Regions from separate parts of the Rhizobium sp. BT03 genome, predicted to be linked through region 2. Evidence: riboswitches for the same ligand, from Rfam matches in the RefSeq annotation. Region 2 holds a riboswitch; the other holds the start of a gene.
The links. A riboswitch is a leader RNA that binds a small molecule or an ion and turns the genes downstream of it on or off. The one in region 2 is predicted to bind cobalamin.
Positions count from the first base shown of each region.

Region 1: it holds a riboswitch for cobalamin, as region 2 does, so the genes downstream of both, bluB (5,6-dimethylbenzimidazole synthase) here and nrdH (glutaredoxin-like protein NrdH) in region 2, are expected to answer to the same signal.

Region 1 covers NZ_CP125640.1:191,272-195,481, forward strand. Annotated here, with positions in the region: gene QMO80_RS00960 (HAMP domain-containing methyl-accepting chemotaxis protein) at 1-192, opposite strand, end outside; gene QMO80_RS00965 (MFS transporter) at 394-1,854, opposite strand; cobalamin riboswitch at 2,196-2,383, shown strand; gene bluB (5,6-dimethylbenzimidazole synthase) at 2,425-3,114, shown strand; gene QMO80_RS00975 (DUF2865 domain-containing protein) at 3,120-4,210, opposite strand, start outside.
Region 2 covers NZ_CP125640.1:3,199,073-3,203,282, forward strand. Annotated here, with positions in the region: gene QMO80_RS15695 (heavy metal translocating P-type ATPase) at 1-719, shown strand, start outside; cobalamin riboswitch at 1,138-1,365, shown strand; gene nrdH (glutaredoxin-like protein NrdH) at 1,626-1,847, shown strand; gene nrdI (class Ib ribonucleoside-diphosphate reductase assembly flavoprotein NrdI) at 1,861-2,277, shown strand; gene nrdE (class 1b ribonucleoside-diphosphate reductase subunit alpha) at 2,256-4,210, shown strand, end outside.

The DNA.
Region 1 (4,210 bases), 1.5 Mb from region 2:
CACGCCGCCGGCGGCCAGAGAGGCGAACTGCTCCACATCCTTGGACCAGTTCGCCTTGGCGCCATCGATCAACGCCTTGGTTTCGTACATCCACGTATAGGTGGCAAAGGCGGAGATGCCGCAAAGGTTGACGGTCACGATAATCGCCGCCAGCTTGGCTGTCAGGGGCATCGTTTTTAAAAAATGGAACATGCCGCGGGGGCCTCGAAACGCGAGCTCAGTCGGATATGGTCCCGACCAGCCTATCAATACGGGCATCCACGCCGGCGGTCGCAGCATGAGCACTCATGCCCATGTCCCCCTGTGCGACCCAAAACGCGCAAACGCAGTCTGTCTTCGATGTGTGAAGAAATCATAAAGTGGAATGGGATACCGGACCGGCGGTCGGCGGGATCAAGGGCTGTTTTCCGCCAAGGCCTCTTCGGGCTCGGCCTGGCGGTGCTTAAGGCGGCGTGTCGTCAGTTCCGCGCCGGCATCGCGCGGCAGGCGCAGGAAGGTGATGCAGGCGAGCGCCGAGATTGCCGAGACGCTGAAGAAGGCAGTGTGAAAATCCGAGACCAGCAGCCTGCCGCCATGGAAACTGCTCGAAATTTCGAGGATGCCGCCGGCGATCGCCACACCCATCGCCATGGAGATACGCTGGGCGACGGCATTGATTGCGGTCGCCTGGCTGCTGTCGGCATCGTCGACATCGCCGAAGGCCATGGCATTGACGCCCGAAAAGGCCATGGAGCGGAACAGGCCGCCGATCAGCAGGCAGGCCATGATCAGCGGCAGCGGCGTTGCAGCGGTGAAGAACCCGTTGATGCCGAGGAAGATCGCCGCCAGCAAGGTGGTGATCGATATGACGGTGCGGAAACCGAAGGTATTGAAGGTGCGCGAAGCGGCAAATTTCGACCCCATCGAGCCGAGCGCGCTGACGAAGGTCACCGAGCCCGATTGCAGCGGCGTCAGGCCGAAGCCGAGCTGCAGCATCAGCGGCATCAGAAAAGGCAGGGCGCCGAGCCCCATGCGGAAATTGGAGGCGCCGAGGATTGCCGCCCGGAACATCGGGTAGCGGAACATTTTCGGATCGAGAAGCGGATAGGACGCGCGGCGGGCATGCAGGAGATAGAAGAGGCCGGCAAGGATGCCAATTGCCACGGTGACGTAACCGTAGACGACGGGCACGGCGGGAAGGCTGATGACCGAGAGGCCGAAGACGAAGCCGGAAAAGCCGATGCCGCAAAGGAAGAAACCCGGAAAATCCATCGGCCGCGGGCTGCGCGGCTCGACCGCCGGCAGGAAGCGCGTGACGAGGATGATGCCGGCGACGCCGATCGGGACATTGATCCAGAAGATCCAGTGCCAGGTGAGATAGGTGGTGAGGAAGCCGCCGATCGGCGGCCCCATGATCGGGCCGATCAGCGCCGGAATGGTGAGCCAGGCCATGGCATCGACGAGTTCGTGGCGCGGCGTTCCCCGGACCAACAGCAGGCGGCTGACCGGCGTCATCATCGAGCCGCCGGCGCCCTGGATCAGCCGCGAGACGACGAAGGCTGCGATCGAATTGGAAAAGGCGCAGGCGACCGAACCGATCATGAAGACGAAGATCGCCATGCGGAAGATGTTGCGCGCGCCGAAACGATCCGACATCCAGCCGCTGATCGGGATGAAGATCGCCAGTGCCACGAGATAGCTGGTGACGGCAAGCTTCAGCGCGATCGGCGAGGTGCCGATATCGGCTGCTATCGCCGGCAGGCTGGTGGCAATCACGGTCGAATCCATCTGTTCCATGAACAGGGCGACCGCGAGGATCATGGGCGTGAGGCGGGGCACGGGCAACCGGGGTGCTGGTATGGATTGTTCAGCCATACGCTTTCATCAGCGGCTAGGCTATAGAAACAATCGACGCTGCGGCCTGCCGTGCCGCTTCAAACCGACGCGGGCGGTCAAATGAGATGGGCCTCTCGTTTCTTGCTGTTTTGGAGAGGGTTGAGGTAGGATCGAGACTTGGCCAGCTCCCTCTTCTCCCCAGCGGGGAGAAGGTGCCGGCAGGCGGATGAGGGGGCTGCACGGCACGCCTTTCATGTTGCCCCTCGCTTGCGCTCAGTGCATTCGCAGTTTCACTGCTCACCCCCTCATCCGACCCTTCGGGCCACCTTCTCCCCGCTGGGGAGAAGAGGACTCCCGGCTTGCAGTGGCGCTGCTTTCCTGAAATAGATGCGCCGTCAGGTGCCCGCCATCCAGGCGGGAGAATCGGGAATCCGGTGCAAGACCGGAACGTGCCCAACGCTGTAAGGCCGACGCCTGCCGCTTCATCATGCCACTGGCTTTTGCCGGGAAGGCTGCGGCAGACGGGTGACGCCAAGTCAGAAGACCGGCCTGGCAAGATAGACCCAACCCGCGCGGACGGCGGGCGGTTGCGTTGTTGGGGATTTGACGATGCGACCCTTTGATGAGGATGCCCTGTCAGTGGCGTCCGGTTTTTCCTCGGCCGAACGCGAGGCCGTCTATCATGCGATCATGACGCGGCGCGACGTTCGCAGCCAGTTCCTGCCCGATCCCTTGCCCGACGATGTGGTGGCGCGGCTGCTGACGGCCGCCCATCACGCACCCTCCGTCGGCTTCATGCAGCCGTGGAATTTCATTCTGGTGAAAAGCCCAACGGTGCGTGCGCGCGTCCGGGATGCCTTCTCGAAGGCCAACGAGGAGGCCGCATCGATGTTCGAGGGCGAGCGGCGCCAGGCCTACCGCTCCCTCAAGCTCGAAGGCATCATCGAGGCGCCGCTCGGCATCTGCGTGACCTGCGATCCCACCCGCAGCGGCAGCGTCGTGCTGGGGCGCACGCATAATCCGCGGATGGATAGCTATTCCACGGTCTGCGCCATCCAGAATCTCTGGCTGGCGGCCCGCGCCGAAGGGGTCGGCATCGGCTGGGTCAGTATTTTTCGCGAGGGCGAGCTAAAGAGCATTCTCGGCATACCCGAGCATATCGAGGTGGTGGCCTGGCTCTGCGCCGGCTTCGTCGACCGGCTCTATGACGAGCCGGAACTTTCGGTCAAAGGCTGGCGGCAGCGGCTGCCGCTCGATGAACTCGTCTTTCACGACGGCTGGGGGCAGAGCGAGCCGTAGCCAATTCACTGCTGCTGCGGCTGCGGGCCAGGCGCGGCAGGATTGGCAAGATCGATCGAGCCCTGGTCGCCGGCCAGAAACTGCGGGCCGACCTGGCGGACCTTGTTCTGCGTGGGGTCGTAGGGGCGCTCCGGCACCGATGGCTGCGGCGCGGCTGATGTCGCGGCGGCCTTCACTGGCGGATTGGTGCGGATGGTGGTGATCGAGCCCTGCTGCGGCGGTTGGCTTACCGCCTGCTTGCCGCGCATCTCGTCGTAATAGGCGGTGAGATTGCAGGCGCAGGCGTTCTTTTCACCGGGCGCGCGGTTTTTGTAGGCGAAGGCGTTCTTCATGGCGCTGTAGGGCGTGCCGGTTGCGACCGAGATCATGTTCGAGGCTTCCGTGCTCGTCACCTCGCGATAGAAGAGTTCGGTCTCGATGCCGGGGCACATCTTGGCACAGGTCTCAGCGTCGCGGCCGAAATCGACCGAGGTGGCGTTCGAGCTGATCGGGAAGAAACCGCCATCGCAGCTGCGCACGCACATGGTGCTGACCGGCGACAGCATCTCGGCCCGCGGCAGGCCGTAGCGCGGATCGGCCTCCTCACCGCCGCCGAGCGGAATGAAGGTATCGGAACGCATTGCCTGCTCCTCGACGCTCGGGGCAGGCTCGTCGGCGCTGCGATCGCTCGGCGCATAGAAATTCTCGCTGTTGCAGCCGTTGCTGTCGAGCGCGGCCATCAGTTCGCGGCGGTCGCCATCGGCGCCGTTCCGGCCGGTCAGCTCGTTGCGGCGGTCCTGGAGATAAGCCATATTGTCGATCATCCGGCCTTCGGCCTGCGAGAGCTCGGCGCAATAATCGGCATTCTCGCCGCCGATCACCACCATGCTGCCCGAGGTGCAGCCGTAACTGCGCAGGTCGTTGCGAACCTTGCGCAGCTCGAGGTTCTGCTCGGCCATGGCGCTGGCATATTGGCGCGCTTCCGGGCCGTTGCCATTGCCGATCGATCGCGGCAGGTCGGCGAGACGGCCGCGCAGGTCCTCGCAGATGGCACTGGTCTGCGCGGCTGCGGGCGCTGCGAAGGCGAGGAGAAGGGCGAGAGACAGGTTTCGGCGTT
Region 2 (4,210 bases):
TGCCGGGCAAGGGTGTCAGCGGCAAAGTCGGCGGCGAGACTCTCGATTTGCTGTCGTCGTCCGCTGCCCGCGAACGCGGGGCCCTCGACGGCGACAAGGATGCACGCATCACTGTTCTGAATGACGAGGGCAAGAGCGTGTCGGTGCTGCTCGTCAATGGCGCGGCAGCCGGCCTGATCGCCATGCGCGACGAGCCGCGCGAGGATGCCGAAGCCGGGCTCTCGGCGCTTAAATCGGCCGGTATCAAGGCGATGATGCTGACGGGCGACAACAAGCGGACGGCGGCAGCCGTTGCCGGCATGCTCGGCATCGACTGGCGCGGCGAGATGATGCCCGAGGACAAACAGCGGGTTGTCGGCGAATTGAAGCGCCAGGGCTTCGTCGTCGCCAAGGTCGGCGACGGCATCAACGACGCTCCGGCGCTGGCCGCCGCCGACATCGGCATCGCCATGGGCGGCGGCACCGATGTGGCGCTGGAGACGGCCGATGCCGCCGTGCTGCACGGGCGCGTCGGCGACGTGGCGCGGATGATCGCGCTGTCGCAGCGGACGACGCGCAATATCCTGGAGAATATCACCATCGCGCTCGGGCTGAAGGCGGTGTTCCTGGTCACGACCATCGCCGGCATCACCGGGCTCTGGCCGGCGATTCTGGCCGATACCGGCGCCACGGTGCTGGTGACGATCAATGCCCTCCGGCTGCTTCGCGTAAAGGGATGAATGTTTTTCCGGTGGCGGCGTGAAGACTGCTGCCGGTTCGGGCCTGATCGAGAATTGAAAATAGCGGAGCCGATCCTCAGTCAGGCGGGCTCTCGGTTTGCCGACAAAGTCTCCTCCGTCATGCTCGGCCTTGTGCCGAGCATCTAACCACGGCAATTTCCTGACAGGAAAACGTTTATTTTCAAATACTTAATTGACCGTGTGTAGATCCTCGGCACAAGGCCGAGGATGACGTCACGGGTTTTGCCGTGGTTTGTCAGCAGCCTGAGCCGACCAGGCTGGCCTACTCATCACGGCCTTCTCCGCAGTTCGTTTTGTTTAAGCCTTTATTATCCATGTTTTCACAGGAACGCAGCGATTTCAAACCTGTCGTAACGCAAGGCGAAAACCATCCGTTGACATGATTTTTGATTGGCATACTATATATAGTGTTCAAGGTTCCTTCGATTCGTGAGGATCGCGGGCTAAGACGGGAATACGGTGCGTTCCACCATGAGGGCGGGACAAGGCCGGAGCTGCCCCCGCAACTGTAAGCGGCGAGCAACTGTCCGATTTCAGGTCACTGAGGCATGATGCCTTGGGAAGGCTGGGGGCAGGGTGCTTCGACCCGCAAGCCAGGAGACCTGCCTTGAACGAGATGTCCACGGGCGGGGTGTCCGGAAGGTCGCGTGCATGAAGCGGAATGATCCGCGCCTGCTGCGCTGCCCCGAACGTCCGCATGAGCACTTCGGGGTTGAAGTCATGTCGAGAATATCCAGGCCGCCGCCCGCGCAAATCCCGAGAGGGACCATATCGGGCGTTTAAGACGCCAACTTTGCCAGATCATTATCAAACGTTGCCCCGGACGCCGCAAAGCGCCCGATCCCAGTTCTGCGTCCTGAATTCATTGAGATCACGAGGAAGATGATGAGCGTTACCGTCTACAGCAAACCCGCCTGCGTCCAATGCACCGCCACCTATCGCGCCCTCGACCGCCTGGGCGTCGATTATGACATCGTCGATATCTCCGAAGATGCCGAGGCGCTCGATCGTGTGCGCGGCATGGGCTACATGCAGGTTCCCGTCGTCGTTGCCGGCGAGCAGCATTGGGCGGGGTTCCGCCCCGATATGATCAGCGCGCTCTCCTGACCGAGGAAAGGCGATGGGGCTGATCGTTTATTATTCCAGCCGATCCGAGAATACCCATCGCTTCGTCGCCAGGCTCGGACTGCGCGCGGCGCGTATTCCGGCGGGCGGTGCGGATGCGTTCCATATCCGCGAACCTTTCGTGCTCGTCGTGCCGACCTATAGCGGCGACGGCGGCCCAGGGATCGTAAAGGGCGCCGTTCCCAAGCAGGTGATCCGTTTCTTGAACGATGCGGAGAACCGAGGACACATTCGCGGCGTGATTGCCGCGGGCAACAGCAATTTCGGCGAGACATACGGGCTCGCCGGCGACGTGATCTCGCAGAAATGCCGGGTGCCTTACCTCTACAGGTTCGAGCTCATGGGCACGGAGGAGGATGTCGCCAACGTCAAACACGGAATGGAACGATTTTGGACACGGGAACACCTCTGACGCGGGATGCGGGCGCAAAACCGCATAACACTTTTGCTCATCCCGCCGGCGAACGCCCTTTGAAAGCGGCGGAAACGCTCGACTATCACGCGCTGAACGCCATGCTGAACCTCTATGACGATGAGGGCAGGATCCAGCTCGACAAGGACCGGATGGCGGCGAAGCAGTATTTTCTGCAGCATGTGAACCAGAACACGGTGTTCTTTCACAATCTCCGCGAAAAGCTCGATTATCTCGTCACCGAGGGCTATTACGAGCAGGAGGTTCTCGACCAATATTCCTTCAATTTCGTGCGCGACCTGTTCGACCAGGCCTATGCCAGGAAATTCCGGTTCCCGACTTTCCTCGGCGCCTTCAAATATTACACCAGCTATACGCTGAAGACCTTCGACGGAAAGCGCTATCTCGAGCGCTACGAGGATCGAATCTGCATGGTGGCGCTGACCTTGGCGCGCGGCGACGAGGCCCTTGCCCGCGACATGGTCGACGAGATTATTTCCGGCCGTTTTCAGCCGGCGACGCCGACTTTCCTCAACGCCGGCAAGAAACAGCGCGGCGAACTCGTCTCCTGCTTCCTGCTGCGGGTCGAGGACAATATGGAATCGATCGGCCGCTCGATCAATTCTGCGCTGCAGCTGTCGAAGCGCGGCGGCGGCGTGGCGCTGTCGCTGACGAACATCCGTGAGGCCGGCGCGCCGATCAAGCAGATCGAGAACCAGTCATCGGGCATCATCCCGGTCATGAAGCTGCTCGAAGACAGCTTCTCCTATGCCAACCAGCTCGGGGCCCGCCAAGGTGCGGGTGCTGTCTATCTCAACGCCCATCACCCCGACATCATGCGTTTCCTCGATACCAAGCGCGAAAATGCCGACGAGAAGATCCGTATCAAGACGCTGTCGCTGGGCGTCGTCGTGCCCGACATTACCTTCGAACTCGCGAGGAACAATGAGGACATGTATCTGTTCTCGCCCTATGACGTGGAGCGGGTCTACGGCGTGCCCTTCACCGAAATTTCGGTGACGGAAAAATATCGGGAGATGGTGGCGGACGCGCGCATCTCGAAGAAGAAGATCAAGGCGCGTGAATTCTTCCAGGTGCTCGCCGAGATCCAGTTCGAGAGCGGTTATCCCTACATCATGTTCGAGGACACGGTGAACCGGGCAAACCCGGTTGCGGGTCGCATCTCCATGAGCAATCTCTGCTCGGAGATTTTGCAGGTCAGCGAGGCGAGCGAATACAACGACGACCTCTCCTACAAGCATCTCGGCAAGGATATTTCCTGCAATCTCGGCTCGCTGAATATCGCCGCGGCCATGGATTCCGCCGATTTCGGCAAGACGATCGAGACCTCGATCCGGGCGCTGACGGCGGTCTCCGACATGAGCCATATCGCCTCGGTGCCCTCGATCGAGAAAGGCAATGACGAAAGCCATGCGATCGGCCTCGGCCAGATGAACCTGCACGGCTATCTCGCCCGCGAACACATCTTCTACGGCTCTAGGGAAGGCGTCGATTTCACCAACATCTATTTCTATACGGTGACTTATCACGCGATCCGCGCCTCGAACCTTCTGGCGGTCGAACGCGGCACGAGCTTCAAGGGGTTCGAGAACTCCAAATATGCCTCCGGCGAATATTTCGACAAATATACCGAGCAGGAATGGAAGCCGGCGACGGAGAAGGTGCAGGCGCTGTTCGACGATGCCGGCATCCCTGTTCCGACACAGGAGGATTGGGCGGCGTTGAAGACGGCTGTCATGACCTCCGGCCTGTATAACCAGAACCTGCAGGCTGTACCGCCGACGGGCTCGATCTCCTACATCAACCACTCGACTTCCTCGATCCATCCGATCGTCTCGAAAATCGAAATCCGCAAGGAAGGCAAGATCGGCCGCGTCTATTATCCGGCGCCGTTCATGACCAACGACAATCT